Regions from separate parts of the Oceanisphaera avium genome, predicted to be linked through region 3. Evidence: predicted binding sites of a transcription regulator. Region 3 holds the regulator's gene; each other region holds the start of a gene.
What was found. The regulator sigma-54, encoded in region 3, starts transcription at its own class of promoters, with help from an activator protein. The targets are predictions, from matches to a motif close to TGGCACNGTTTTNGCTT.
Positions count from the first base shown of each region.

Region 1: a site for sigma-54 is predicted at 5,450-5,466, ahead of flgA (flagellar basal body P-ring formation chaperone FlgA). Genes of this name have one in related genera too.
Region 2: a site for sigma-54 is predicted at 2,342-2,358, ahead of fliE (flagellar hook-basal body complex protein FliE). Genes of this name have one in related genera too.

Region 1 covers NZ_CP021376.1:1,308,422-1,318,322, reverse strand. The annotation lists gene CBP12_RS06025 (nucleoside deaminase) at 163-645, shown strand; gene CBP12_RS06020 (flagellar assembly protein T N-terminal domain-containing protein) at 1,052-2,200, opposite strand; gene CBP12_RS06015 (FlgO family outer membrane protein) at 2,498-3,250, shown strand; gene CBP12_RS06010 (LPP20 family lipoprotein) at 3,240-3,647, shown strand; gene flgN (flagellar export chaperone FlgN) at 3,763-4,176, opposite strand; gene flgM (flagellar biosynthesis anti-sigma factor FlgM) at 4,178-4,498, opposite strand; gene flgA (flagellar basal body P-ring formation chaperone FlgA) at 4,581-5,330, opposite strand; gene CBP12_RS05990 (chemotaxis protein CheV) at 5,507-6,421, shown strand; gene CBP12_RS05985 (CheR family methyltransferase) at 6,440-7,261, shown strand; gene flgB (flagellar basal body rod protein FlgB) at 8,624-9,025, shown strand; gene flgC (flagellar basal body rod protein FlgC) at 9,022-9,441, shown strand; gene CBP12_RS05970 (flagellar hook assembly protein FlgD) at 9,448-9,901, shown strand, end outside.
Region 2 covers NZ_CP021376.1:1,279,862-1,289,762, forward strand. The annotation lists gene fliG (flagellar motor switch protein FliG) at 1-213, opposite strand, end outside; gene fliF (flagellar basal-body MS-ring/collar protein FliF) at 206-1,900, opposite strand; gene fliE (flagellar hook-basal body complex protein FliE) at 1,927-2,241, opposite strand; gene CBP12_RS05865 (sigma-54-dependent transcriptional regulator) at 2,494-3,921, opposite strand; gene CBP12_RS05870 (sensor histidine kinase) at 4,146-5,150, opposite strand; gene CBP12_RS05875 (sigma-54 dependent transcriptional regulator) at 5,368-6,822, opposite strand; gene CBP12_RS13925 (SDR family NAD(P)-dependent oxidoreductase) at 7,237-7,890, shown strand; gene CBP12_RS13930 (polysaccharide biosynthesis protein) at 7,895-8,245, shown strand; partial or broken gene pseC (UDP-4-amino-4,6-dideoxy-N-acetyl-beta-L-altrosamine transaminase) at 8,248-9,147, shown strand; one part of gene CBP12_RS05890 (IS3 family transposase) at 9,159-9,901, opposite strand, start outside.
Region 3 covers NZ_CP021376.1:2,628,314-2,638,214, reverse strand. The annotation lists gene mlaF (phospholipid ABC transporter ATP-binding protein MlaF) at 1-556, opposite strand, end outside; gene CBP12_RS12160 (KpsF/GutQ family sugar-phosphate isomerase) at 803-1,777, shown strand; gene kdsC (3-deoxy-manno-octulosonate-8-phosphatase KdsC) at 1,777-2,328, shown strand; gene lptC (LPS export ABC transporter periplasmic protein LptC) at 2,325-2,873, shown strand; gene lptA (lipopolysaccharide transport periplasmic protein LptA) at 2,842-3,372, shown strand; gene lptB (LPS export ABC transporter ATP-binding protein) at 3,375-4,100, shown strand; gene CBP12_RS12135 (RNA polymerase factor sigma-54) at 4,187-5,641, shown strand; gene hpf (ribosome hibernation promoting factor) at 5,665-5,952, shown strand; gene ptsN (PTS IIA-like nitrogen regulatory protein PtsN) at 5,955-6,401, shown strand; gene rapZ (RNase adapter RapZ) at 6,411-7,277, shown strand; gene CBP12_RS12115 (HPr family phosphocarrier protein) at 7,264-7,539, shown strand; gene pmbA (metalloprotease PmbA) at 7,645-8,985, opposite strand; gene yjgA (ribosome biogenesis factor YjgA) at 9,088-9,612, shown strand; gene tldD (metalloprotease TldD) at 9,702-9,901, opposite strand, start outside.

The DNA of each region.
Region 1 (9,901 bases), 1.3 Mb from region 3:
GTTTTATCTTTAACGCATGGCGTACAGCGTTAGACGTACCGCTTTCTTTTAGCTTGGTGCTAGGCGCCGGGCGCTGCCCTGTATTTGTTCTTTCGTGGCCAAGGCGTTTCTATTTAGGTAGGGTTAAGCTAGATGCGTGTTTAGTAGGCAGGAGGCTTTGAGATGACCATAAGCGAACAGGACTTACGATATTTACGCCGTTGTGTGGCGCTGGCAGAAGAATCATTGACGGAGGGTGATCAACCGTTCGGTTCAGTATTGGTATCGGCACAAGGAGCAGTGCTGGCCGAAGATCATAATCAAATTCATACCAATGCCACTTTTCATCCAGAGTTGACACTGGCGCAATGGGCCGCCGAGCATTTAAGTGAAACAGAACGTGCGCAAACCACTATGTATACCTCGGGCGAGCATTGTCCTATGTGTGCGGCGGCTCATGCCTGGGCGGGGTTAGGGCGGGTGGTTTATATTTGCTCGGCTAAGCAATTTGCTACTTGGTGTGCAGAGTGGGGCGTGCCACCCTCGCCAGTTAAGGCGTTATCTATTAATGAAGTCGCGCCCGATATTAAAGTACAAGGGCCGGTACTGGAGCTAATGGAGCAAGTTAAAGCGCTGCATAAACGCTATTTTGGTATTACTGAATAGAAAACGACTCGCTTAATACGATGTTGAGTTTTAGTGTTGAGTGAAATGAGAGGGTGAGCTTGAGTATTAAAACATAGATCCTGACGTGCGTCAGGATGACGGCAAAAGGCTGGCGGTGTTTTTCCTGATAGCTTACGGCTGATAGTTAGTCGTCTTACCGGTATTGAATCTACGTCATGCTGAACTCGATTCAGTATCAGCATGGCGGCGACCGTATCTCGCTTTGATGTTTAAGGTCTATAGATTAAACCGAGATCCTGACGTGCGTCATGATGACGGCAAAGGGCTGGCGGTGTTTTTCCTGATAGCTTACGGCTGATAGTTAGTCGTCTTACCGGTACTTAATCTACGTCATGCTGAACTCGATTCAGTATCAGCATAACGGCAAAGGGCTGGGCGCTAACTATTATTTTACCGAGGTCAGCATGTCGCCAGGCGTAATACGAATTTGGCGAGCCGCGGCATCGGCGGGTGCCAATATGCTGTAATCGGTATGACTTTGTTGTACCACAAATTGCGCTTTAGACGAGGTTTCGCTATAAAAGCCCGGCTGTAACTGGCGCCGGTGAATCAGTGTAAATCGATCGCCTGGCTGAATGCCGGCTTGGCGGCCTAAGTCCATTAAAATCCCTTCATCAGATTGCTGCAAAATATGCGCTATCGCTTTCATGCACGATTGTGCTTTTACTATATCGCGGGCAATACGTTGTAATAGTTGGTCGGCGGCGACGCCATAAGAAGATTGCCAAAAGCTTTGTTGTGCCACATTGACCTTGTCATGCTTTTTAAAGGTCCACGGCGCTTCAATATGATATTGCTGCGAAATTAAGCGCTCGCCGGTGAAGCTGTCTTCTAAGTGAATGGTGATTGAAAATTGGCGCACTTGGCGTTTTTTTTGCCAAGCTAACCAGTTGCCATCTTCCATACTAATGTCATTGATCACCCCACTGAGCAGCAGGCGCGATTGTTGTTTATTAGCCAGTACATCACTGCCTTTACGTAGGCCTTGGCTGCGCGGTAGGTGAGAGTCGGTTAATAATTGATGATCAAGTTGAGTCATTAAGTTGACGCTATTCGCCAAATGCTGGGCTAAGCGTTGGCTGCTCGCGTGTCCCAGTTCATAAATTTGCCCAAATCGGCCTTGCTCAGGATATTGCAGCGCAAAGGGCGTTAGGCTAATGCCAGGGCGATAACGGCTAGCGCACTGGGCTTGTACTTGCTGAGGGTTGGGCCAAATATCGGCGCGCAAGGTCAGCCATAACCGTCCTTGTGAGCGGCGCTCATTAGTCACTACATAATCCATTAGCTCACCTTGAGCGGCAATATCCAGTCGCTGGCCAGAAAGCGCCCCATTAGTAACGGACTGTACCGTCGCCACCGAGGCGCCTGCTTGAAGTAGGGCGTCGGTAAGAGCTTGCTCCATGGCTTGCTGGCGCGCCATTTCTATTCCTTGGCCAAGGGGCGCCGAGCCTTCTGCTTGATACCAGTCAGCCTGCGCGCTAAACGCAAGCGGCAGTAGTAATACTAATGTGGGCAACAGGGCTTTTTTTGACACGATAGCGTCCTAGTTAGCAGCGAGCAAAAGATATATGGCTCAGCAATCAATTGTTGGCAAGGTTTATGCAAAAAGCTTGCCTACTAGTAATATTAAATAGTCAGCAAGATGACTCTTAGCGCTTCAGCCTTTGCTAGCCGCGGCTAGCGCGTTATTAATGATAAATAAAGCGTAGTGAAATAAACGGCATTTTTTTGCCGCTTAGGTTAGGAAATGCGGGCGAGCAGTAAAGTTTGCCAGTGCTAGGCCGATAGCCTTAGTCAGCTAGCCCAAGTGGGCATTTTATTTTATGGAGTCATGATGACCAGATCTCTTATTCTGCTAATGGTACTAGGGCTAAGTGCTTGTACCAATACAGAAGAGCAGCAGTTTGATGCTAATAATCATTATCTGCCCCATGATCATGCGGCTCATTATATTAATCGCAAACCCTTAGGGCCATTAGTTGCACCTGAGGTATCGCCTCGTCATAGCCAAGATGGCATTCCGATGCGCATGAGTGCGGGTACGCGCAGTGCGTATTTACCTCAAGCTGGGCCTTCTTTAGTGGGCGGGCAAACGCAATTACAGCAACATATGTCAGCATTGGCTTATCGTTTAGTATCCAGTGGTCACCAATTAAATGCGGGCTCTGGCATCGCCGTTAGTGGTTTTGTGGATCAAGAAGATTATAAAACACAAAGTGAATTTGGCCGCTTATTGTCAGAGACCATGATGTTTCAACTTAATCAATATGGCTTGCGGGTAGTGGACTTTAAAACGCTGCCTTTTATTCGCATTACTCCTGAGGGCGATCTCAGTACGAGCCGCGATTATCGCCAACTTAGCTCACGCATTGGCGCTCAATATTTAGTTCACGGCACCATTAGTGATACCTCTGGTGGTAAATTAGTGAATGCGCGCTTAATTTCCATGGGCGATAACAGCGTGATTGGGAGCGCCCAGCAGTTTATTCCACAGTATTTGGTGGCCAGTTTAGTTAAAGCCCAAGGGCCAGAGCCAAAAGTACAAGTAATTACCCCTGAATATAGGAGCCGTTATGCTAAATAAGCGTGGGCTATTAATTGCTTTATTGTTATGGCCATTAGTTGCCTGTAGCCAACAGCCAACGGGGGGCCCCAAGGCGGCTAAAAATCATTTGTATGCTGTAGGATATGCACCTATTAGCTTGCAACAGCCACAAGATCCGCAGCAAAAATTACTCCACGCCATGCGCGCCTCTAAATTAGACGCTTATCGTGAGCTAACCGAACAACTCAGTGGGGTATTAACTTCTAGCTCTAGCGTAACTAACAGCAATATTTTACAAGATGGCCCTGTCACTAACAGTAGCCGCGGTGTGGTGCGCGGTGCGCGCGTAGTGAACAGTTATCCCGATGGCGATATGTACATTACTGAGTTAGAGCTAGATTTAAAACTGTATGAAAATCTGCGCCTTGGACGATAAAGAACGAGAGATACCGGAGCCGTCATGCAGAACTTGATTCAGTATCGGTATGACGAAAAACAGCCGTCATCCTGGCGAAAGTCAGGATCTTTCAATTTAGCGTTTAACAGTAAAACTACACTTTAAAGCCGCTGCCTTTATTGATGCCTTTAGTATGACCTTTTTGATCGTAAGTCATGCTTTGGCGCTCGTGCAGACGGCTTAAAATATTAGCGAGCTGGCGCACGCCATTTAGAGATTGTTCAAGTAATTGCTCGGCGACCGCACTTTGCTCTTGGCAGGTAGTGACTAATTGACGAAGACTGTCTACTTGCGGTTGAAAATCAGTGGTTAAACGCTCGCGCTCTTCATGACTTGCCAGCTCTGCATCGGTATTTTGAATATTAATCAGCAGTGTCTGTTTGCGCTCAGCTAAGGCGGGTAAGTCTAGTGCTTGGCGTTTTACGATCAACTCAAGCTCTTGTTGAGTGATCTCTAACAAAAGCTCAAGTTGGGATTTCTGTTGAGTTAATAGCGCAGCAAGCGACATATTAGAGGCCTTCTAAATCCTGTTCAAAACGGGAGATATTGGCTGCCAGTCGATCGCTGTCTACGTGATAGCTGCCCTCGTTAATGGCTTTTTTCAGCGCTTCAAGACGAACACTATTGTCTGGCGCTGGCGCATTTGCCAAAGATTGCTGCACTTGGCTCAAGTGTTTTGCTTGGGAGGTAAGAGTAACCGAGTCTTGCTTAGCCACGCTGGTGCTGGGTGCGGCCGTGCTCGGGGTGTCTGTGCTCACGTTTTGCTTAAATTTGTTAGCAGGAAGTGGGGCATTAGTGCCAACTCCTGAAGGTAATTTGTCGATAGCCATAATATGAAAGTCCTATTTTGCTGCTGCGTACAAGGGTATCGGCGTGGACTTTAATAACTTTAGGAATAATTAGCAGCCAACTTTATAGTCGCACTTGTACTTGGCCGGCGCTAATAATGCGCGCACTGATCTCTCGGCCTGAGTTCACGTTACTGACTCTAATACTATCATTAAAAGTGCCATCTTCTTTAGCGATGCCGTCGGTTTTAATAGTTAAGCCACCGGTTTGGGCCAAAATGCTGACTCTATCGCCTTTGCACACTACACATAATTGGCTGCTTAAAATAGGTTGTCCGGCGCGCAAGTCTCGTTTGCTACGCGAGCCAATAAGCTCGCTAGGATCACTAAAAATATCACCGCGCAATAACACTTCATCTTGATAATCCACGCTTAGGTGCTGCGCCTGTAACAAAGTATTGCGTGTAATAGGGTCAGCCGCCGTGACTACCGGCTTAAGTATTTTAACTCGCACCGGCACAAAAATCTCCCAGCCGGGGTTTTCATGACACTTTAAATACACGTGGGTATTGCGCTTTACATCTCCTGAACCGCGAATATCAGCGGTTAACTGTCCTAGACATTCGGTTAAGGCAAGGCGCGTATCTATGCTAGCCGCTTGAACCAACAATTTATCTTCTGGTTGCAAGGGGACGAGATCTTTAACGTACTGCTCTGCGTAGCGGCGAATTTCATCGTGCACACTACTGCCACCTAAAGATTGTGCTTGCGCTGTGGTAGCGGTGAGCAGTAAGAGAAACAGCGCGCCAAGCCCGAGTAAAGTGCTAATACGTGAAAAAGCGGCTGTTAATATTAATAAAATTCTTTTAAGCATTCTGCCCTCTTGGCCGATATGTAAATTAAGTGGCCGATGTCACGTCTCGGTTATGCGCGAATGGCGCCAGTTTTTAGCGGGTGCTAAGCTGGTGCTGAATATATTAAGAAGCATGAAACATGCATTAAATATGCCAGGGCTAAAAATAATAGCATGGTGTGAAGGGAGATACTGCGATGGCGGGGATACTCGACTCGGTAAACCAAAGAACACAGTTAGTGGGTCAAAATAGATTAGAGTTACTACTGTTTCGGCTAAACGGCCGTCAAAGATTTGGCATTAACGTGTTCAAGGTAAAAGAAGTATTGCAGTGCCCCAAGTTATCGGCGCTCCCTCAGCGTAATGCGGTGATCAAAGGCGTGGCTAATATTCGTGGTCAAACCATTTCTATTATTGATATTAGTAAGGCCATGGGCGGGCGCCCAGTAGAACAAACTGACACCAGTTTTGTGATTATCTCTGAATATAATCGTTCAGTGCAGGGCTTTTTGGTGAGCTCTGTCGAGCGCATCGTCAATATGAATTGGGAAGACATTTTACCACCGCCTAAAGGTACGGGGCGCAGTAATTATATGACGGCCGTCACCGAAATAGACGGTGAGTTAGTAGAAATTTTAGATGTAGAGAAAATTCTTGATGAAATTTCTCCACGAGAAGTAAACGTAAAACAAGAATTAGTGGATGAAGTTTCAGACTTAAAATCAGCTACCCAAAAGCCGATTTTAGTGGCTGATGACTCTTCAGTGGCACGGCGCCAAATTCAAAAGACGCTAGAAAGCTTAGGCATTGAGTGCATAGTGGTAGAGAACGGCAAGCTTGCTTTGAATAAATTGCGCGAGCTGGCAGAAAATGGCCCCATTCTTGATCAGTTATCAATGGTGATTTCTGATGTGGAAATGCCAGAAATGGACGGCTACACGCTCACCGCAGAGATTCGCAATAGCGCAGCCCTTAAAGATTTGCATATTATTTTACATACCTCCTTAAGTGGTGTGTTTAACAAAGCACTGATTGAAAAAGTCGGCGCCAATAATTTTATCGCCAAATTCCATCCCGACGAGCTGGCAACGGCCGTGAAGGCTGCATTCTAAATTTCTGTAAGGAAACGGATGAAAAATCTGACCGACGAACAATATCAAACTTTTTGCCGTTTTTTAGAAACCAGTACCGGGATCGTATTGGGTGATAATAAACAGTATTTGGTAAAAAGCCGGCTGTCGCCTTTGCTGGCGCGCTTTAAAATTGAGTCGCTTAACGATCTCATGGTTAAGTCGATGAATATGCGCGAGCGTGAGCTTAAAACCGCCGTGATTGACGCCATGACTACCAACGAAACCCTGTGGTTTCGCGATACCTATCCGTTTACGTTACTCACAGAAAAGTTATTTCCGGAATTAGCCAAGCCTGGGAAAATTTTAAAAGTGTGGTCTGCGGCCAGCTCGTCTGGCCAAGAGCCTTATTCTATTGCAATGACCGCTCTAGAGTATCAAGCAAGAAAGCCGGGAAGCTTGCCGGGGCTGCAAATTGTGGCCACCGATATTTCGGCCAGTATGCTTGAACAGTGCAAAACCGGAATTTACGATAGTTTATCGCTAGCGCGAGGTTTGTCGCCTGAGCGCAGAAGTCACTTTTTTACGCCGCTAGCTGAGGGCAAGATGCAGCTGCAAGAAAAAGTGAGAAACATGGTGAGTTTTCGCCCGTTTAACTTACTGGATAGCTATAGCTTATTAGGCAAATTTGACATTATTTTTTGTCGAAATGTGCTTATTTATTTTTCACCGGCTAATAAGACGAAAATCCTCAATCAATTTGCCAGCTCCCTAAACCCCGGAGGCTATTTGCTATTAGGTGCTTCTGAGTCGTTAACCGGATTATCAGATAAATTTGAAATGATCCGCTGTAACCCCGGCATTATTTATCGCATTAAATAAGCCTCGTTATCTTTTAAAGCAAGATCCTGACTTTCGTCAGTATGACGGCATAACCCAACATCACCTCGTATCGTCATACCGGGCTTGCCCCGGTATCTCATACCCACGACTCAGTACTTTAAGAGATCCTGATGTTCATCAGGATGACGGCTAAACAACTATACCGTCATACCGAGCTTGCCCCGGTATGTTGTTTCAAGACGTAAACCAGATCCTGACTTTCGTCAGGATGACGGCATAACCCAACATCACCTCGTATCGTCATACCGGGCTTGCTCCGGTATCTCATACCCACGACTCAATACTTTAAGAGATCCTGATGTTCATCAGGATGACAGCTAAACAACTATACCGTCATACCGAGCTTGCCTCGGTATCTTGTTTCAAGACGTAAACCAGATCCTGACTTTTGTCAGGATGGCGGCTAAACCCATCACCACTCCCTATAGTCATGCCGGGCTTGCTCCGGTATCTCATACCCACGACTCAATACTTTAAGAGATCCTGATGTTCATTAGGATGACAGCTAAACAACTATACCGTCATACCGAGCTTGCCTCGGTATCTTGTTTCAAGACGTAAACCAGATCCTGACTTTTGTCAGGATGGCGGCTAAACCCATCACCACTCCCTATAGTCATGCCGGGCTTGCTCCGGTATCTCATACCCACGACTCAATACTTTAAGAGATCCTGATGTTCATCAGGATGACAGCTAAACAACTATACCGTCATACCGAGCTTGCCTCGGTATGTTGTTTCAAGACGTAAACCAGATCCTGACTTTCGTCAGTATGACGGCATAACCCAACATCACTCCCTATAGTCATGCCGGGCTTGCTCCGGTATCTCATACCCACGACTCAATACTTTAAGAGATCCTGATGTTCATCAGGATGACGGCTAAACAACTATACCGTCATACCGAGCTTGCCTCGGTATCTTGTTTCAAGACGTAAACTAGATCCTGACGTTCGTCAGGATGACGGCATAACCCAACATCACCTCGTATCGTCATGCCGGGCTTGCTCCGGTATCTCATACCCACGACTCAATACTTTAAGAGATCCTGATGTTCATCAGGATGACAGCTAAACAACTATACCGTCATACCGAGCTTGCCTCGGTATCTTGTTTCAAGACGTAAACCAGATCCTGACTTTTGTCAGGATGGCGGAGGCGACTCATTAACTTACCGTTATAACCTTGGCACGGCTTTTGCTTAATATAAATCAAGATAAGTAAGAGGCGATAAATAAGCGTGTAATATTCAATTTACTAGTGAATAAACGCTTAATTTGGCCAAGGTGGCAACAGACTGCCGCAGCGGCAAGCCGCTAATTAACGAGATACGAGGTGCAGGGTGGCGATTTCATTTGATAAAGCCTTTGGGATACATCAGCACGCCTTAACGGCGCGCTCTAATCGCGCCGAGGTATTAGCCAGTAACTTAGCCAATGCCGACACGCCTGGCTATAAAGCCAAAGATGTGGATTTTCAGGCGGCGCTAAGCCAAGCCCAAAACAGCCAAGGCTTTTCATTGGCGCGCACTAACCAGCAGCACTTTGCGGTAGATATTGCGCCGCCGGGTATGGTGCAGTTTAGAGTGCCTAATCAGCCTGATACTGGGGATGGCAATACGGTGGATGTACAAACCGAGCGTAATAATTACATGGAAAACGCCTTGCAATACCAAGCTTCGCTTGAGTTTTTAAATGACAAGATAAGCGGCCTGTTAAAAGCCATTAAAGGAGAATCAATGTGAGCCTATTTAAGGTATTTGATATTTCCGGCAGCGCCATGAGCGCTCAGTCGGTGCGCCTTAATACCACAGCCAGTAACTTGGCGAACGCCGACAGTGTGAGCTCAAGTATTAATGAAACCTACCGCGCGCGTAAACCGGTATTTGCCGCCGACTTAAACCAGGCGCTTTCAGATCGTCAAGAAAGTGTCGGCGTAAAGGTGATGGGCATCGTCGAAACGGATAAGCCCTTACTTAAAGAATTTCATCCCGATCATCCTATGGCAGATGCCGAGGGCTTTATTTATAAGCCAAATGTGAATGTAGTGGAAGAAATGACCGACATGCTCAGTGCCTCACGTAATTATCAAACTAACGTGCAAGTAGCAGATGCCGCTAAGCAGATGCTGCAGCAAACACTGCGTCTTGGTAAGGGGTAATAAGCCATGCAAATTAACCAAGATTATCTAGATGGCATGAAATGGCCGGGCGAACAAAGCCCTGCAGAAAAAGCTAAAGATCCCAGTCGTGCGCAATTAGGGCAAGAAGACTTTTTTGCCCTAATGACGCAACAGTTGGCCTATCAAGACCCCTTTAAACCGGCGGATAACTCCGACATGATTGCCCAAATGACCGCTTTTACCAGTGCCGATGGCATTAGTAAAATGGGTGAGCAGTTATCTGGCTTAAGTGAGGTAATGACTTCTAGCCAAGCGCTGCAGGCCTCAAGTCTAGTGGGCCAAAAAGTATTGCTACCCAGTAACATTGCTTATTGGGATCAAGCAGAGCCGGTAGACGGCGTGGCAGTAACGGGCGAGGGCGCTAATAACGTATTAGTGCGCATTGAAAATGAACAAGGTCAGTTAGTGCGCTCAATTGCGCTAGAGGGGCCACAGCGAG
Region 2 (9,901 bases), 1.3 Mb from region 3:
CACCGCCCCCACCCGATCGGGGCCAAAATCACCAACTGCCGCCATCTTCATGCCTAGGCGTTGGACTTGTTTTGGGTCGAGGTGGCGAAAAATTTGCGCTGCATCTTCTTCGCGCAGGCTAAGCATTAATAAAGCCGCTTTTTCGGTGCCGGTCATTTTATCCAGCACTTTACGTTGGTCTTCTGTGACCGTTAGTTGTTCTTCACTACTCATCGGCTTTCACCCAATCTCGAATAACTTGCGCGGCTAAGTCTGGCTCGTTAGCGACCAAGGCGCGAATAGCACTTAGCACATCTTCATCTTTATTTAGATCAGGCAATTGTAAGCGCCCTTCGCGAATACCAAACATGCCCTCATCTTGCTCGGCTTGTTGTGCCAATAGCGTTAAGTCATCACTGCCTAATAAGGCATTTTGGCCATCTAAATCAAACTCAGGCGGTAACTCTTCTTGGCCCAGTAAACGGCGCACCATGGGTCGTACTAAAGTAAGCAGCAACACCACCAACACAATCACCGCACCTATAATGCGCATCATGTGTAAAAACCACGCTTGCTGATAAAACGGCATGCCAGTGACTTCATCCATTACTGGACGATTAAAAGGCACGGCTACCACTTCAATGGCATCGCCGCGGCTTACATCAAAGCCAAGGCCACCGCGTAATAAGCGATCAATACGGGTGAGCTCTTCTTCATTAAGGGGCACCCGCGTCACAGTGCCATCTTCACTCACGACTTCTTTATGATCCACAGCTACCGACACCGTTAAGCGGCGCACATCGCCGGTGGCGTTTTGGCTATGACTAATGGTGGTGTCGAGCTCAAAGTTACGGGTCGCCTCTTTTCGTGAGCGATCGTTGCGCCTTTGTTGCTGAGCACTAAGCTCACTGGCATCTTCTGGAATATCAGACTCACCGGGCGGTTGATTGGTCAGCGCCCCAGGAATACCCAGCGCGCCTAGGCCAGAGCTGGTGTCTTCCATGACCATTTCGGAGCGCACCGCCGGCAGATCCGGGTTAAAAGATTTAACGGTTTGCTCGGTGCGAGTAAAGTCTAAGCGCACATCCACTTCGGCGGTATAATTACCAAGCCCTAGTACCGGACTCAAGATAGCGTCGATTTTTTGACGATATTCACGTTCTTGTTTTTGTTGTAGTTCAAATTCTCGACGGTTACGCGCCGATAACGGATCTTGTGAGCCGGAATTTAACAGCCGACCATTTTGATCCGTCACGGTAACTTTATCGGGTGTCATTTCTGGCACCGCCGAAGCCACCGTATCTACAATAGAGTCCACTTCTTCTTGGCGCAGCGTACTGTTACGGCGCAGGTTTAGCACCACAGTGGCACTGGGTTGGCGCTTATCGCGCACAAAGACGTTTTCTCTAGGAATGGCTAATAGCACTTGCGCTTTACTAACACTATTAAATTGCTCAATCACGCGTGCTAATTGGCGCTCACGGCTTAAGTTAAGTCGCTCACGCTCTAAGCGCTGACTAATACCAAAGCCGGGATCGGATAATAAAATGGAGTCACCCTCAGGCGGGGCTTGCTGCAAACCAGAGCGGCGCAGATTTAATTGAATATCAGAGAATTTATCGGCACGCACCAGAACGGTATTGCCTTCAATTTTATATTCTACTTTTTGGCTATCTAAATAATCCAGAGTTTCAATCAGCTCTTGATTATTGTACATGCCCAAGGGGCGCATTTCGGGCTCTTTGCCCCACAGCAACAGAAATACCGCCAGCGCTAAGCAAATTGCCAGCGCCAACACAATAATCACCTGTCGCAAAATATCGGTATTGCCCAATAGCGCAAACGGCGTGCTTTTTTGCTCTTCTGCCTCCAACGAGTTTTCATCGCTGGTGGTTAGTGCATTTTTGTCGGTATCCGCCATTGGATTATCAGCCACCCATCACTTCCTTATACCGGCATATTCATAATAGTTTTATAAGCTTCCACTACTTTGTTGCGCACCTGTACTGTGGCATCAAAGGCAATACTGGATTTTTGTGCCGCTATCATGACACTTTCAAGGCTAACTGACTCATCACCAGTTTCAAAACGGGTACGCAAATCATCGGTGCTGTGCTGTAAACCGTTAACATTGCCTACTGCTTGGCTGAGTAAGGCGGCAAAATCTTGCTGGGGCGCCACATTATTCGCTGGCACCAATGGGCGCAGCTCACTTTGCATGGCCTGCATTTCTGACAATAAAGATGCAGCTTGAATATCCATGGGCGTAGGCTCCTGCTTACATAAAGATAATTAGAGAGGCTGTGAATACTTAGGAGGGGCTATTTCTTTCACTCCAAGCACGCAGCTAATACTAAGCACCATGCAAAACATAGGCCAGCATGGCATAAACGTGGCGGTTATTAGAAAAGAGCCGGCGTTTAGCTAAAGCCTAAGCGCCGTTGGCAGACTAGATGGCAACCACTGTACGGCATAAGATGCGCGCATTACAAAGTGCAAGGCGAGTTCTGTTAACTAAATCTCAAAACCTACTTCACGCATCCGCGCCAGTTTATAGCGCAAGGTGCGCGGGCTAATACCTAATTGCGCGGCTACTTGTTGGCGATTACCGTCATGAGCTTGCAATGCCTGCCAAATAATTTGTTGCTCTTGGCTGGCCAACTCTTGGCTTAAGTCCTGTGCTTTTGCAGTGTAATTGTCACTTTTCTCCGGCGCACTGGCTGCAAAAGGCTGAGTAGCTGTGGGCTGATTTATAGCAGTTGAGGGCTCAGTTACAGGCAGCGATTGCAGTGGCGCTAATAATTCATCCAGTAAAATATCTGCTGCATCTATTTGCTCTCCTTGCGCTAAAATTAATGCCCGCTGAATAACGTTACCTAATTCACGCACATTACCTGGCCACTGCCACGCTTGTAATCGTGCCTTGGCGCCCTCGGTTAAGGTAACTTGCTTGCGCCCAAGCTCTTGGGCATAGCGCTGCACTAAATACTGTGCCAAGGGCACTATGTCTCCGGGGCGCTTGGCCAAGGCTGGCCAATGCAGCGGAAACACATTTAATCGATAAAATAAGTCTTCTCTAAAGCGCCCCTCGCGCACCGCTTGGCGCAAATCACGGTTACTGGTGGCTAACACGCGCACATCTAAGCTAATGGTTTTTCGCCCGCCTAAGCGCTCTACTTCTCGCTCTTGTAACACCCGCAGTAATTTTGCCTGTAGGTTTAAGTCCATCTCGGTAATTTCATCAAGCAACAACGTGCCCCCATTCGCCTGCTCAAATTTACCAGGGTTCGCTTGCACCGCACCGGTAAAGGCACCTTTTTCATAACCAAACAAGGTTGCTTCTAACATATTGTCGGGAATAGCCGCACAATTTATGGCAATAAAAGCGGCATTCGCGCGCTCCGATTGTTGATGAATATAGCGCGCTAGCACTTCTTTACCGGTGCCACTGGGGCCGGTGATCATGACGCTAGCACCCGACTCCGCCACTCGCTTGGCTAATTGTAATAACTGAACACTGCTGGCATCGCCCACTATGGGTTGACCATCATTGGGGCTGGCTTCCACCACATAACGCGACACTAAATTTAATAAGGTATCTGGCGTAAAAGGCTTAGCTAAATAATCCACAGCCCCGGCGCGAATAGCAGTGACTGCACCCGATACTTGGGCATACGCCGTCATCACTAATACCGGTAAGCCTGGAATACGCCGATTTATCCAGTCCAATAAGCCAAGGCCATCCATTCCCGCCATTTGCACATCGGTGATCACCAGCTTGGTGCTGTGCTGTTGCAGCCACACAATAGCCTGCTCGGCACTATCTAGGCCGGTGCAAGAAAACCCTGCCAACAATAAGGTGTCTTGCAGCGCTTCTTGCAAGCCGGTATCGTCTTCTACTAATAAGATATCAACCACTTCTGGCTGCACTTCTTGAGTCATGAAACACGGCTCCTTAATCTGGGTAAAGGGTGAAGCGGACCACACAACCGGTAGCATCTATACAACAAACCAAACCTAAAACCTCTTTGCCACGCAATACACGGAACAACACGGACGAAGAGCAAAATAAAAAAGACGAGCAACTATTTTTTGTAAGGTCTTACTCTCCGTATTTTTCGCTATTGTCTCAGCTTAAATTTTCCGTGTATTTCGTGGCAAATACTTTAACTTTTAACCTTTTTAGGTAGCCACAAACTAAAGCAAGTCCCTTTACCTAGCGTTGATTGCACCGATACTCGCCCTTGGTGGGCATGCATGACTGCCGCCACCGCAGCTAAGCCAAGGCCGGTACCCTGAGTGCGGGTAGTAAAAAATGGCGTAAAAATACGCTTAATCAGCTCAGCCGCCATACCTTTACCATTATCTTGCAGGCGAATTTCTAGCTCATTATTAGGTGCAGTTAATAATTGCAGCTGCACTTGGCTAGCTCCTGCCTCCACGGCGTTTTCTAATAAATTAAGCACTATGCCTTTTAAGGCATGCAAATTACCGAGCACTTGGCTATTAGCTAAGCCTTCACTAAGCACATGGTCTTTTAGCGATATTTTTAGCGCTAATACATGCCCCGCCGCCTCCACGCATTGGCTTAATAATTCACTAATACTGACGGTATCGGCTAACGGCGCTTGTTCAGGGCGGGCAAATAATAAAATGTCACTAATTTGGCGCTCAATATCATTTAGCCTCGCCACTAAGCGCTGTTGAAATTGGTTACGCTGTTGCTCAGATAACTGCGGCGCCGCTAAATTAGCGCCATAGAGCATAGCCGCAGAAAGTGGGGTACGAATTTGATGGGCAAGGGTGGCGGCCATTTGGCCAAGGGCGGCTAAGCGCTGGGCATGGCTTTGCTGCTCCACCCAAGCGCGGGTGGGCGTTAAGTCTGTTAACTGAATAAGCTGGCCGGGCTGGCCTTCTACATGAGCAATTGCCAGCTGAATGCGCCGTCCGTTTTTTAAAGAGACTTGCAGGCCATCATCAGGTTGGGGCGCAAAGGCACGAGCAATAACGCTAGACCAAGGTTGGTAAAGCAGGGGGTCCCCTAACATAGTTTGTGCTGCAGGATTAACCAGCATGACCTTACCGCGCCCGTCTAACCACACCACGCCGCTGGGCATGGCGTTAACTAACGAAGTCATAATGGCGGTATCTGGCACCAGATCCACAGGCATAGTTTCAGCTACATAACACAAGTGATAGCTAGATCATTCAATAAGCATGCCACTAAGTGTGAATGGTGATCAGGGACTGGGGACTCGTTGCACACAAACACTGGTCGTTCGGCGCGGCTTTAAACTAATCCCTAATCCCAAGTGCCTAATTCCCGCTCTCTAGTACTTGGTTCAGCTTATCTATAACTGCCGGCTGACAGCTTCAAGCTTACGGCTATCATTTGGTAATGCCGTATTTTTTCATCTTCTCTACTAAGGTAGTGCGGCGCATGCCAAGATGCTCGGCGGCGCGGGCCACCACGCCATCATTCACTTCTAAAGATTGGCTGATCATGTCCATTTCTATATTAGCTAACATATCTTTTAAATTTACGCCATCAGCAGAGAGAGTCGGCGCCATAAAACTCGCCTCTTCTTCGTCATCATCTAAGCCCTGAAAATTAAAAAAATCTGCTTCGTTTTCTGCCACACCCTCTGGCTCAGATTGAAACATGGCTGATAGCGCATCACGTTCATCCAGCTCATCAAAGGAGCGGATCATTAACGAGCCTTCACTAGCAGCGCGATATTTAGCCGGTAAGTCGGCAAGCTCCACCATTTGGTTAGGACATAAAATAAACATCCGCTCTACCAAATTAGATAACTCGCGCACATTTCCTGGCCAGTGCCATTGCTTTAGTGAATCTATGGCCGCCGGTGAAAACGAGATTTCAGCATTATGAGTAATACGGTGGCGACTAATTAGCTCATTAAGCAATAGCGGAATGTCTTCTTGGCGCTGGCTTAACGCCGGTGCCTCAATCGGGAACACGTTTAAGCGATAATATAAGTCTTCACGAAAGCGCTGCTCATAAATCATTTGCTCTAAATCGCGATGGGTGGCGGCAATCACGCGCACCTTAGCAGTAATAGAACGAGTGCCGCCGACACGTTCAAAAGTACGCTCTTGTAATACACGCAATAACTTTACTTGCATCGGCAGTGGCATATCGCCAATTTCATCTAAAAACAGCGTGCCGCCCTCAGCTAACTCAAAGCGCCCTTTACGCGCCGTTACCGCACCGGTAAACGCGCCCTTCTCATGACCAAATAATTCGCTTTCTAACAGCTCCGCCGGAATAGCGCCGCAGTTAATGGGTACAAAAGGGCCCGATGATTGCAAAGACAATAAATGGATGGCGCGTGCAATCACCTCTTTACCGGTACCCGACTCCCCTAATAACAAGACGTTGGCCGGCTTATTGGCCACTTGACGGATCAGGTTTTTTACCTCGGTCATGGCCTCACTCTCACCAATTAGCAAGTCGTGTAAGCGGCAATCTTGATCACTGGAAATGAGTACCGGCTGCCAATTTCTCGCTTGTAGCAGTAAAGAGGTGAGCTCATCATAAGTTAGTGAAGCTAAGGTGCCGAGCAAGTTGTCTTGGCTACAAACCGTGTCTACCAAGCTAATAAAAGCATGATGAGGAAAAGCGTCTAATAACTCACTTAAAGGCACATCGGTCTCACCGACTAATACCGTCATGCTTTGCGGCTGGCTTTGTAACCAGTTTTTATCTTCCGCTCGGCTGCCACTGCGCCACTCCACCTGCATAAACGACAAGATGGACTCCAGCCTTAAGCGTCGCTCCTGATTGTGATCCATGATCAAAACGCAGCCATTAAAGCTCATAGGAACTATATCCTTACAATTCAGTTATTATTTGACGCATTTTCACAATTGATATTAAATCGCAGCTTTATTTTAACCAACAACTAAACACGACTTAACACAGTGCAACTTTGCATAGTATGAGATGCCGTAATTCTGACACAAGCGTCAAAAAAACTCGAGCCCTACAGCGTCATCTCAGCAGTAAATATGACTTAGATCAAAAGCTCAGACTCAAAAGACTCATTTAATGACACAAAACGTGAGCCTAACGACAATTTGAGAGAGAAAGGTTGGCACAAATAATAAGGCTAGCCTGAATTACCAGAAACTAAATAAGTGTTCTAGAAAATGAGGCTTTTAGGCGAACTAGTTCTTTAAGGTACGCTTCTTGCTTAAACTATAGTTAATTATTTCTCTTCGCAGAGACACTACATGCTCACCAACAAAACCATTCTCATTACCGGAGGTACTGGTTCGTTCGGTAACACCTTTGTGCCCATGACTTTGGCAAAATTTAATCCTAAAAAAGTGATCATTTTTTCACGGGATGAAATGAAGCAATGGGAGATGGCCAAAAAATTTCAGGGTGACGATCGCATCCGCTTTTTTATTGGTGATGTACGCGATAAAGACCGACTCTACCGAGCGCTAGATGGCGTGGATTATGTGGTACACGCTGCGGCAACCAAAATAGTACCTACTGCTGAATACAATCCGTTTGAATGCATCAAAACCAACATTAACGGTGCCATGAACTTGATTGATGCCTGCATAGATAAAGGCGTTAAAGGTGTGGTGGCGCTGTCTACCGACAAAGCTAGCAGCCCAATCAACCTCTACGGTGCCACCAAGCTAGCATCAGACAAAATGTTTGTGGCCGCTAACTCCTACTCAGGCGAGCACGGATCTAAGTTCTCTGTAGTTCTCTGTAGTGCGCTATGGCAATGTAATGGGTTCACGTGGCTCGGTGATTCCATTTTTTATGTCAATGAAAGATTCAGGTACCTTACCCATTACCGACGCGCGCATGACTCGCTTTATGATCTCACTCGAGCAAGGTGTGGAGTTGGTATGACATGCCTTTAATGACATGGTAGGCGGTGAAATTTACGTTAAAAAAATTCCCTCCATGAAGATGACGGATCTCGCCGCCGCCATCGCCCCCGAGGCTAAGCTAGAGGTAGTTGGCATTCGCCCTGGCGAAAAGCTACACGAACAAATGGTAAGCCAAGAAGATGCTTATACTACCTACGAATATTCGGAGCATTACAAGATCCTACCCTGCATTAATGGCTGGGCAACTTGTCTTAAGCGTATTAAAGACGGCATAAAAGTGCCTGAAGGCTTCGTCTATGCTAGCGATACTAATGATCAGTGGATGAAGGTAAGCGAACTACGAGAGTGGATTACTAATAACAATCATCATATTGGGAAGTTTTAACTGTGATCCCCTATGGCCGCCAAGATATTAATCAAGCAGATATTGATGCCGTGATAGAGATACTTAAGTCTGATTTTTTAACTCAAGGGCCCAAAGTGCCGCTGTTTGAGAAAACCGTCGCAGATTATGTAGGCTCAGATCATGCGGTAGCCGTCAACAGCGCCACCTCTGCCCTGCACATCGCCTGTTTAGCATTAGGGCTAGGCCCCGGTGATTGGTTATGGACTAGCCCTATTACTTTTGTTGCCTCGGCAAACTGCGGCTTATATTGTGGAGCTCAAGTTGATTTTGTTGATATAGATCCTCGCACTTATAACTTGTGTGCTAAAGAGCTCGAAAAAAAACTTATTACCGCAAAACAAAATGGAACTCTGCCTAAAGTCGTCATCCCCGTGCATTTTAGCGGCCAGTCTTGTGATATGCAGGCGATTCATGCCTTATCAAAAAGATACGGGTTTAAAATAATAGAAGATGCTTCTCATGCCATAGGTGGTAAGTATAAAAAAGAACCTATAGGCAATTGCCGCTATAGCGACATCACCGTTTTTAGTTTCCATCCAGTTAAAATCATCACTACCGCCGAAGGTGGCATGGCGATGACTAATAACCCGCAGCTTGCAGAAAAAATGCAATTGTATCGCAGCCACGGTATTACTCGCGATCCAAGCTTCATGACTCACGAGCCAGATGGTTCTTGGTATTACCAGCAAATAGAGCTGGGTTATAACTATCGCATGACTGAACTACAAGCGGCATTAGGTATCAGTCAAATGCAGCGCTTAGATGGGTTTATTACCCAACGACATAAACTTGCACAGCGCTATAATGAATTACTTGCTGACCTACCTATTACCTTGCCTTGGCAGCATGTGGACAGTGATTCAAGCTGGCATTTATATGTCATTTGTAGTGGTCAAGTAAAAGTAGCCACCGATTTATAGTTAATCCAATAATCTACTTCAGCCTGATTTGGACTGATACCACCATTGTGCTGATGGGGTCTCAATTGACTGTAATAACCGATTAAATATTTCACGATGTGATGCTGTGCTTCAGATAATGACTGATAGCCATAAGTCGGCACCCATTCAACTTTTAAGCTTCTAAAGAAACGCTCCATGGGAGCATTGTCCCAGCAGTTTCCACGTCGACTCATGCTCGGTTTTATTTGGCACTGCCACAACGTCTGCCGAAACTGTCGGCTTGTGTAATGACAGCCCTGATCACTATGAAACATCACACCTTTAGGCCGCCCCCGACTTTCATAAGCCATTTTCAATGCGCTACTGGTCAGCTTGCTATCCGGCGAGAGCGATATCGCCCAGCCAATAGGTTTACGAGCAAATAGGTCCAGCACCACGGCTAAATAAGCCCAGCGATTGCCCGACCAGATATAAGTCACGTCACCGCACCAGACACCATTAGGAACTTCAACATTAAACTGCCGAGCTAGCTCATTAGGGGTTTCAACATGTTCATTGCTCGCTTTCTTATATCTGTGCTCCCGGATCTGACAACTCACCAACCCGAGCTTTTTCATCAGACGACCTGCGCGATAGCGGCTTAAGGGAACAGCTTGGGTCGTGGCCATTTGGGCAATACTTCGTGCGCCTGCCGACTTTCCGCTTTCCCGAAACAGTTCTTTAACCTTCGCTA
Region 3 (9,901 bases):
CAGCGATAAGTTTGACTAACACCGCCATACTGATAGGGTCTTGTCCGGCAAAGGGCTCATCATACATAATCAATTCAGGGTCTTGGGCAATGGCGCGCGCAAGGGCGGCGCGTCTTGCCATACCGCCCGAAAGCTCAGCGGGCATGAGCTCGGCCGCTCCGCGTAGGCCCACCGCTTCTAGCTTCATCATCACTAGCGTGCGAATAATTTCTTCAGGAAAACCGCTGTGTTCACGCAAAGCAAAAGCTACGTTATCGAACACCGTCATTCCCGTGAATAAGGCCCCACTTTGAAATAACATGCCCATGCGCTGGCGCTCTTGATACAGGCGCGCGCGGCTCATCTTAGGAATAGATTGGCCATCAAACAGTATTTCACCGCTACTTGGTTTAATTTGGCCACCAATTAAGCGCAGCATAGTGGTCTTGCCTATGCCACTGGGGCCCATAATGGCAGTGATTTTGCCTTTAGGGATCTGCAGACTGATGCCATCGTATAAGGTTCGCTCACCGTGGCTAAAGCAGAGATCCCTTATTTCAACAAGGTTCTGGCTCAAACTGATTCCCCAACGAAAAGAAGGAATTGTATGGTTTCCCTGTGAGATCGGCAACACACAGACTAAGTTAGCATCCCCTTATGCGCCATTTAGTGACTTAACTATCCTTATTTTTGACTTTCTTCCCTAAAATTACTTTAAGATTTTGCACCCTGAAGGCTTCTTTAATGCGAAGAGGTGTGATTGACGGTCGCTAATCGACCTTGGCTTTTCTATAATGGCTGCGCCTAACACGTGGAGAACACCATGACTGCGCAATTTAATTATCAAAAAACGGCCCAGCGTGTACTGGATATTGAAAAGGCAGCCATCGATGGCCTTTATCAATATTTGGATCATGCCTTTACTGAGGCTTGCCAATTACTGTTTGACTGCCCCGGAAAAATTATTGTTACTGGCATGGGCAAATCCGGTCATATCGCCCATAAAATAGCCGCCACCTTGGCCAGTACCGGCAGTCCGGCTTTTTTTATGCATCCAGGTGAAGCTAGCCATGGGGATCTGGGCATGATTGGCAAACAAGATGTGGTGCTGGCCTTATCAAACTCAGGTGAAAGTAGTGAAATTATCTCTTTATTGCCGGTGCTTAAACGCCGTGCTATTCCGCTGATCTGCTTAACCGGCAACCCAAGCTCTACCATGGCACGCGAAGCTAATGTGCATTTATGTACTCGCGTTGAACAAGAGGCCTGTCCTTTAGGCTTAGCTCCTACAGCAAGTACTACTGCGGCATTAGTCATGGGCGATGCGCTGGCCGTCTCCTTATTAGAAGCGCGTGGCTTTACTGCCGATGATTTTGCACTGAGCCATCCTGGCGGCGCTTTAGGTAAACGCTTGTTACTTAGAGTAGGTGATATCATGCATAAAGAGCAGCATGTGCCAAGCGTGGGGCTTAATACCCTGATCATCGATGCGCTATTAGAAATTGGCCGCAGTGGCTTAGGTTTTACCGCCGTGGTCGATGAGCAACAAACCTTAGCCGGTATCTATACTGATGGCGATCTCAGGCGCACCTTAGATAAAAAAATAGATGTGCATACCACCACCATAGATAAAGTGATGAGCAGCCATTGCACCACAGTGCACGCCAACATGCTGGCCGCAGAGGCGGTGCAACTAATGGAAGAAAAGAAAATTAGCGGTCTCTTAGTGCTCGATGACGCTCGCCGCCCCATTGGCGCTTTTAATATGCACGATTTATTACTAGCAGGAGTAATTTAATGGAGCAATCCGAGCTGTATGGCCCCATAGCTAGCAATGTGTGGCACCAGTTAAGTCAAATAAAGCTATTAATCTGCGATGTAGATGGCGTGTTATCCGATGGCCTAATTTATCTAGGCAATCAAGGTGAAGAGTTTAAAACCTTTAACACTAAGGATGGTTTTGGCATTAAAGCGCTGCAAAATGCGGGCATTGTGGTGGCGGTGATCACTGGGCGTGAGTCACGTATCGTCACCGAGCGCATGGCGTCCCTTGGCGTTAGCCATGTTTTTCAAGCACAAGCCGATAAGCGTATTAGCTTTAATCAACTCTTGAGCGAGCTTAACTTAAGCCCTGCGCAAGTCGCATATATCGGCGATGATGTGGTGGACTTACCCGTAATGGCATTATGTGGCTTAGGCGTGGCGGTTAATGATGCCCACCCCTTGGTACGAAAGCGCGCCGATTATATAACTCAGCTTAAAGGCGGGCGAGGTTGTGTACGAGAAGTGTGCGATCTAATTTTAGAAGCACAAGGTGTACTCGAACAAGCCCAAGGTATGAGTATATGAGCCGACAAACATGGGCGTTTGGCGGTTTATTTTTAGTGGCGCTTATTAGCTGGCAATGGTTTAAGCCTGTGGCCACTAAGCCGGCTAGTCAACAAGACTATCAACCTGATTTTATTGCAAAAAACTTAAAAAGTGTGCAGTTTAATCAGCTAGGATTACCGTATAGAAGCTTAAACGCCGATTATGCTGAGCACTATGAGCCGCTCACCATGACCCTAATGGAAAAACCTGTTATCTTGCTTTACACCCCCAATGGTGAGCCGCAGTGGCGTCTCAGTGGCGACGAGGGCATGATTAACACCGATGACAACGCCGTATTAAATGGCAATGTCATCGGCAAGGGTTTACAAGCTCAGGCCGTGATCAAAACCCTGACCACTGAATACTTAGAACTGGATTTTATTAATAATCAGCTACGCTCAAATCGTGCGGTACAGCTGAGCAGCCCCACTTATCAGGCCCACGGCCAAGGGTTACTGGGACAGATTGATCAACAAACGGTGGAACTACTGCATGATACTCAGGCAACCTACACGACTCCTTAGCTTTGCGGCACTATTAGTGCTGAGCATGAGTACCACTCAAGCTAAAGAAGCCGATTATAAAGAGCCCGTCACCATAGATGCAGGCAGTCAATTGGTGGAGCTGGCCAACAATAAAGTGACCTTTACCGATAATGTTATCGTTAAACAAGGCACACTCGATGTGCGCGCCGCTAAATTAGTGGTAACCCGTAATGATAAAGGCTTGCAAACCATGACCGCGTACGGCTCACCTGCCACTTACTATCAAGTACTAGACAGCGGCCAGCCGGTAAACGCTCAGGCTAAACAGATTACCTATGACATTAAAACTCGCTCCATTACTTTGCTCAATAATGCACAATTAAAGCAAAACGATAACATAGTGACCGGCTATCGTATTCGCTATGACATCGACCGCGAGCAAATGGAGGCGCAAGGTCAAGGCAATCAAGGACGGGTAAAAACCGTATTTTTGCCTGAGCAATTGCAAGAGATGAATAATAAAGAGGCTAACCCTTAATCATGGCAACCCTGAAAGCTCGCGGTCTACAAAAAAGCTATAAAGGCCGCCAAGTGGTAGCAGATGTGAGCTTAACCGTTAACACCGGTCAAATTGTGGGCCTACTAGGCCCAAATGGTGCGGGTAAAACCACTTCTTTTTACATGATAGTGGGCTTAGTGCAGCGCGATGCTGGCCGCATTACCATTGACGATGAAGACATTAGCCACCAGCCTATGCATGTGCGCGCCCGCTCAGGTATTGGTTATTTACCTCAAGAGGCGTCTATTTTTCGCCGCTTAAGTGTGGCGGATAATATTATGGCGGTGCTACAAACCCGTAAAAATTTAACAGCCAATGAGCGCGAGCAAAAAATGGAACAGCTGCTCGAAGAGTTTAACATTGGCCATATTCGCCACAGCCAGGGCATGAGCTTATCGGGTGGGGAACGCCGACGAGTAGAAATTGCCCGCGCGTTAGCCGCCGATCCGCGCTTTATTTTATTGGACGAACCCTTTGCTGGGGTTGATCCCATTTCGGTGTTGGATATTAAGCAAATTATCTTGCACTTGCGTGATCGTGGCTTAGGGGTGTTGATTACTGACCATAACGTTCGAGAAACGCTTGATGTGTGTGAGCGCGCTTATATTGTTAGCCATGGCCATCGCATTGCCGCTGGCACCCCCGCAGAAATTCTCGCTAACGAACAGGTGAAAAAAGTCTATTTAGGCGAGCAATTTAGCCTGTAAGCATCCTCCTAGATGATGTTAAAACAGCCCTCCCCTGCAGTTGATAAGAAAGGACTTTTGGTTGCTATGAAAGGGTTTTTACAACTATGAAGCCAACTCTTCAATTACGTATGGGGCAACAACTCACTATGACCCCGCAGCTGCAACAAGCGATTCGTTTGTTGCAGCTGTCGAGTCTGGAGTTGCAGCAAGAAATTCAACTAGCACTGGAAAATAATCCGCTGTTAGAGCAAGAAGAAGCCGACGAGTCGGCGTTAGATGAAGAATTAGCGCCGCTCCCTAGCGCTCAAGACGAGCAAATGGCCACCGATAAAGCCATGGAGCAGCATCAACTATCTGATGAAATGCCCATGGATACCCAGTGGGACGATATTTATACCGCCTCTGCAGGTACGGCAGGCACCGGGGGAGTTCCTGAGGGATTAGAAGATACGCTTTATCAGGGTGAAACCACCGAGACTCTGCAAGATTATTTATTATGGCAAATGCAGCTTACGCCCTTTAGTGAGACCGACCAGGCCATTGCCTTAGCCATTATTGACGCGATTGATGACGCTGGGTATCTCAGCGTCGAGCTAGAAGATATCTTGGCCGCGGTCAATGGCGGTGACCAAGCCATAGAAGCCGACGAAGTGACGGCGGTTCTAAAGCGAATTCAGCATTTTGATCCACTGGGCGTAGGCGCGCGCAGCGTACAAGAGTGTTTGCGAATACAGTTACTGGCGCTTGAGCCCACGACCTTATGGCTCGACGAAGCGCTCTTGCTTATCGATGAACACATGGAGCTATTAGGTAATCGCGACTATCGTACCTTACAGCGCCTTACTCGGCTTAAAGAAGACGAGCTAAGAGATGTGTTAGCTTTAATCCAACAGCTAGAACCGCGCCCCGGTAATACCTTATTGCAGCATAACTCTGAATATGTCATTCCCGATGTATTAGTGACCAAACAACAAGGCATATGGAAAGCCGAGCTCAATTTAGAGACCTTGCCTAAGGTGCGATTAAACCAAACCTATGCCGCTATGGCACAAGGTAAGCAAGGCGCAGATGGCCAGTTTATTCGCCAACATACTCAAGATGCAAAGTGGTTTATCAAGAGTTTAGAAAGCAGAAATGAGACCTTACTCAAGGTTGCTAATTGTATTGTTGAACAACAACAGGCATTCTTTGAGTATGGTGCTGAGGCAATGAAGCCCATGGTACTCAACCAAGTCGCCGAAGTAGTAGAGATGCATGAGTCGACTATTTCTCGCGTTACTACTCAGAAATTTTTGCACTCTCCTAAAGGAGTGTTTGAGTTAAAGTATTTTTTCTCAAGCCACGTAGGCACCGAAAGTGGCGGTGAGTGTTCTTCCACTGCGATTCGCGCCTTTATTAAGAAACTCGTCGCGGCAGAGAACCCAGTAAAGCCATTGAGTGACAGTAAAATCGCTCAACTATTGGCCGAACAGGGGATACAAGTGGCCAGACGGACCATAGCCAAGTATCGTGAGTCACTGGCCATACCCCCTTCCAATCAGCGTAAACGCCTGCTGTAGGGCGAACCTAGAAGGAAGATCTTATGCAAATAAACTTGACCGGACATCATGTTGAAATCACTGAGTCATTACGTGATTATGTAAATAATAAATTCGCTAAACTCGAGCGCCATTTTGATAACATCACCATAGTGCATGTGGTGTTAACGCTAGAGAAGCTACAGCAAATTGCCGAAGCTAAAATTCATCTCAGCGGTGGTGAAATTTTTGCCACTTGTCAACAAGAAGACATGTACGCTGCCATCGACGGTTTGTTCGACAAACTCGATCGCCAAGTTATTAAACATAAAGAGAAGCTCAAGCAAAAATAACCATGGAAGTCGCCGATATTCTAAGCAGGGACTGCACGCGAAGTGCCGTCCCTTGCTCGAGCAAAAAAAGGGCGCTGGAAATTATCAGCGAGCTCGCCGCAGAACACCTCAACGTTAGCAGTCAACAATTGTTTGACTGCCTTTTAGCACGGGAAAAAATGGGCAGTACCGGTATTGGCAACGGCATTGCTATTCCTCATGGTCGTATTGGTGATGAAAACCAAGCCACCGCTGTGCTACTCACTTTTGCTGAGCCGGTGGAATTTGATGCCATCGATAATCAGCCCGTTAGTTTAGTGTTTGCCTTGCTCGTGCCTGAGCAAGAGTGTAAACAACACCTTAAAACCTTGTCATTGATTGCAGAAAAGCTCAGTGATAAGCAGATCTGTAAGCAGCTGCGCCAAGCTAAAAGCGACGACGAGCTCTATCAGATCATGATCTCTTCCTAAGGAGCCGATATGCAGCTGGTCATCGTCAGTGGTCGTTCTGGATCGGGTAAAACCGTGGCGTTACGGGTACTTGAGGATTTAGGCTATTACTGTGTCGATAATTTGCCAGTAGAGCTGCTCCCCCAGTTAGTTAAAATGCGCTTAAATAAGCCTGGCGAAGTGGCGGTGAGTATCGATGTGCGCAACCTCCCCGATAGCAGCGAAAAATTAGAAGCTTGTTTAAACGATGTCCGCGCGCTTGAGAGCGTGAATTTATCCAGTATCTTTATTGATGCCGATAATGCAGCGCTGATCCGCCGCTTTGGTGATACTCGCCGTCTCCACCCGCTGTCTCGCTTGAGCTTAACGCTCGATGAGGCCATTCGTGAAGAAACGCACTTATTGGCCCCCTTATCTTCTGAGGCTGACTTGCGTATTGATACCTCAGAGTTAAGTATTCATGACTTAAGCGAAATTATTCGCGCGCGCATTCTAGGTAAGAAAGAGCGCGAGCTAAATTGGGTATTTGAGTCTTTTGGCTATAAATTTGGTATCTCTCAAGATGCCGACTTCGTCTTTGATGCCCGCTTCTTGCCTAATCCCCACTGGATTGATGAACTTAGGCCTTTCAACGGCCGGGATGAACCGGTAGCTACCTATTTAAATAGCCAGCTGGAAGTGACTAAGTACCTTTGGCAAATCGAAAACTTACTGGTCACCTGGATGCCCCACTTAGAGCGAAACAATCGCAGTTATGTCACAGTGGCGATTGGGTGTACCGGTGGTAAACATCGCTCTGTCTACTTAGTTGAGCAATTAGCTAAGTCGTTTAAAGAAATGGACAAAAGCGTACAACTGCGCCACCGCTCACTAGAAAAACAACATGCAAAAAGTTGAACGCGACTTACAAATCGTTAATAAGCTAGGCCTTCATGCCCGCGCCGCCGTGCAACTGGTGCAAGTGACCGAGCAGTTTGCTGCCACAGTTACCGTGTGTAGCCAAGGTAAGCAAGCGCCGGCGAACAGCGTCATGGGGTTATTAATGCTAGAAACTGCCCAGGGTCATGCCATACGGGTAGTGGCCGAAGGTAAAGACGCCGCCGCCGCCATGGACGCGGTAGCCGACTTAGTCGCCGCGCGCTTTAACGAGGCAGAATAAGACCAAGTCGTACGCTGTACGTGATACGAAAAGACGCCAACCCCCCTTACAAAAATACCGTCTTTATAGACGGTATTTTGGGTTTATTACGTATAACGTAAGGCGTTACTGACCGGCAATCTTCATTTGATCAATCAGTACCGAACCCGTGTGCAAACTAGAGCGCAACTCGGTATCTGTGCCTACCGCTTGAATACCTTGATACATCTGTTTGAGATTACCGGCAATGGTGATCTCTTCTACCGGATAAGCAATTTCGCCGTTTTCTACCCAAAAGCCTGCCGCACCGCGGGAATAATCGCCGGTCACAATATTGACCCCTTGGCCCATCATTTCCGTAACTAATAAGCCGGTGCCCATTTCTTTAAGCAGCTGCTCAAAGCTTTGGCCCGTATTAGCAATTTCCCAGTTATGAATACCACCGGCGTGCCCCGTAAGGGCAAGGTTTAACTTGCGCGCCGAATAACTGGTGAGTAAATAGGTTTGCAGCTTACCTTGCTCAATAATTTTACGCTCAACGGTGCGCACGCCTTCATTATCAAACGGGGAGCTGGCCAAGCCTTTATCTAGATGGGGGCGCTCTTTAATCTCAAACCAGTTTGGAAAAACTGACTGTCCCAGCGCATCCAGTAAAAAAGAAGACTCTCGGTATAAGCTGCCGCCACTGATCGCCATTACAAAGTGACCAAATAGGCTAGCTGCCACATCGGGATGAAACAATACCGGCGCATGTTGAGTACCAATCTTACGCGCCCCTAAGCGCCCTAAGGTACGGGTCACCGCTTCGTCTGCCACCTGCTTGGGTGTCCAGATATCATGTAAGCTGCGCGCTGAGGTATAGCCATATTCGCGTTGCATGTCGCCATCTTGCTCACCAATTAACACACAACTTAGCCCAAAACGGCTAGCTGCATAGCCTTTAACAAAGCCATGACTATTGCCATAGACTTTAATACCCACATTACTGGAAAAACTAGCACCGTCTGACTGTTTAATGCGCGGGTCTCGATTTAGCGCGTGCTGCTCACACTCTAGCGCTAATTCAATGCCATCTTGAGGGGTGAGTTGCTCGGGAAAGCATAAGGCAATGTCAGGGGCATCCCAAGCTAAGTCATCAGCCGGCGCCAGCCCTGCAAAGGGATCAGGGTTAGTGTAGCGCGAGATATCAAGCGCAGCGGCTACGGTGCGCGCAATTGCATCGGGGCGCAAGTCAGAGGTAGACGCCGAGCCTTTACGGCCATCACGATACACGGCAATACCAAGTGCGCCGTCTTTATTAAACTCAATATTTTCAAGTTCAGCATTTCGAGTGTTCACGGATAAGCCGGTTTGGCGGCTAATAGACACTTCTGCACTGTCGGCACCTAAGCGTTTGGCGCTCTCAAGCGCTTGCTCTACTGCCAGCTCAAGCTGGCGCTGTTCGGTTTGAATATCTGCTAGGGTCATAATAATTTCACTGGCTCAGTTTGCAGTTAGCATAACAGACCCCTGCGCGCCTTGGGAGAAGCTGGTAATATATATGTCATGTTCATTAATACGGAAAAGCCTATGCGCCGCCGAGCCACAGCCCAAGAGCCAGAAGAAGAAATTGAATGGGTGAGTAAGAGTGAAATGAAGCGAGAAAGCCTAGCTCTCAGAAAGCTGGGTGAAGACTTGGTTAAGCTTGAGCCTCATGAATTAGCTAAGATCCCACTCGATGAAGACCTAGCAGAAGCCATCAACCTCGCGCATCGGCTAAAAGGTAAGCATGAGGGCCTGCGCCGTCATATGTCTTATGTGGGTAAATTATTGCGCAGCCGAGATGTTAGCGATATCCAACAAGCCTTAGCCGGCTTTGAGCACAAAAATGCCGTGGTAAATGCTAAATTCCATAAGCTTGAACTGTGGCGAGATCGCTTAATTAAAGAAGGCGATAAAGGCGTAAACGCAATTTTGGCAGAGCATCGTCAGTTAGATCGGCAGAAATTACGACAACTGGCTCGCACAGGGCGGCGTGAGCTAGCAGCCGGCTTACCGCCTGCCGCCTATCGCGAGCTATTTCAGTATTTGAAAGCGAATATTAAAGAAGAATAAAAAGCGGTAAGCTAGCAGCCGTCAGAAAAAATAAAAAGGCAGCGCATCATCAGATGCGGTGCCTTTTTTAACTTATAGCTGCCCGAGGGCTATTGCGTGCCGCCCACGGTTAGCTGATCAAGTTTCAATGTCGGCTGGCCCACTCCCACTGGCACACTTTGACCTTCTTTACCGCACACGCCAACCCCTGCATCCAAGGCTAAATCATTGCCTACCATGGATACCTGGCTCATGGCCTCAGGTCCATTACCGATTAACGTTGCACCTTTAATGGGCGCGGTAATTTTAC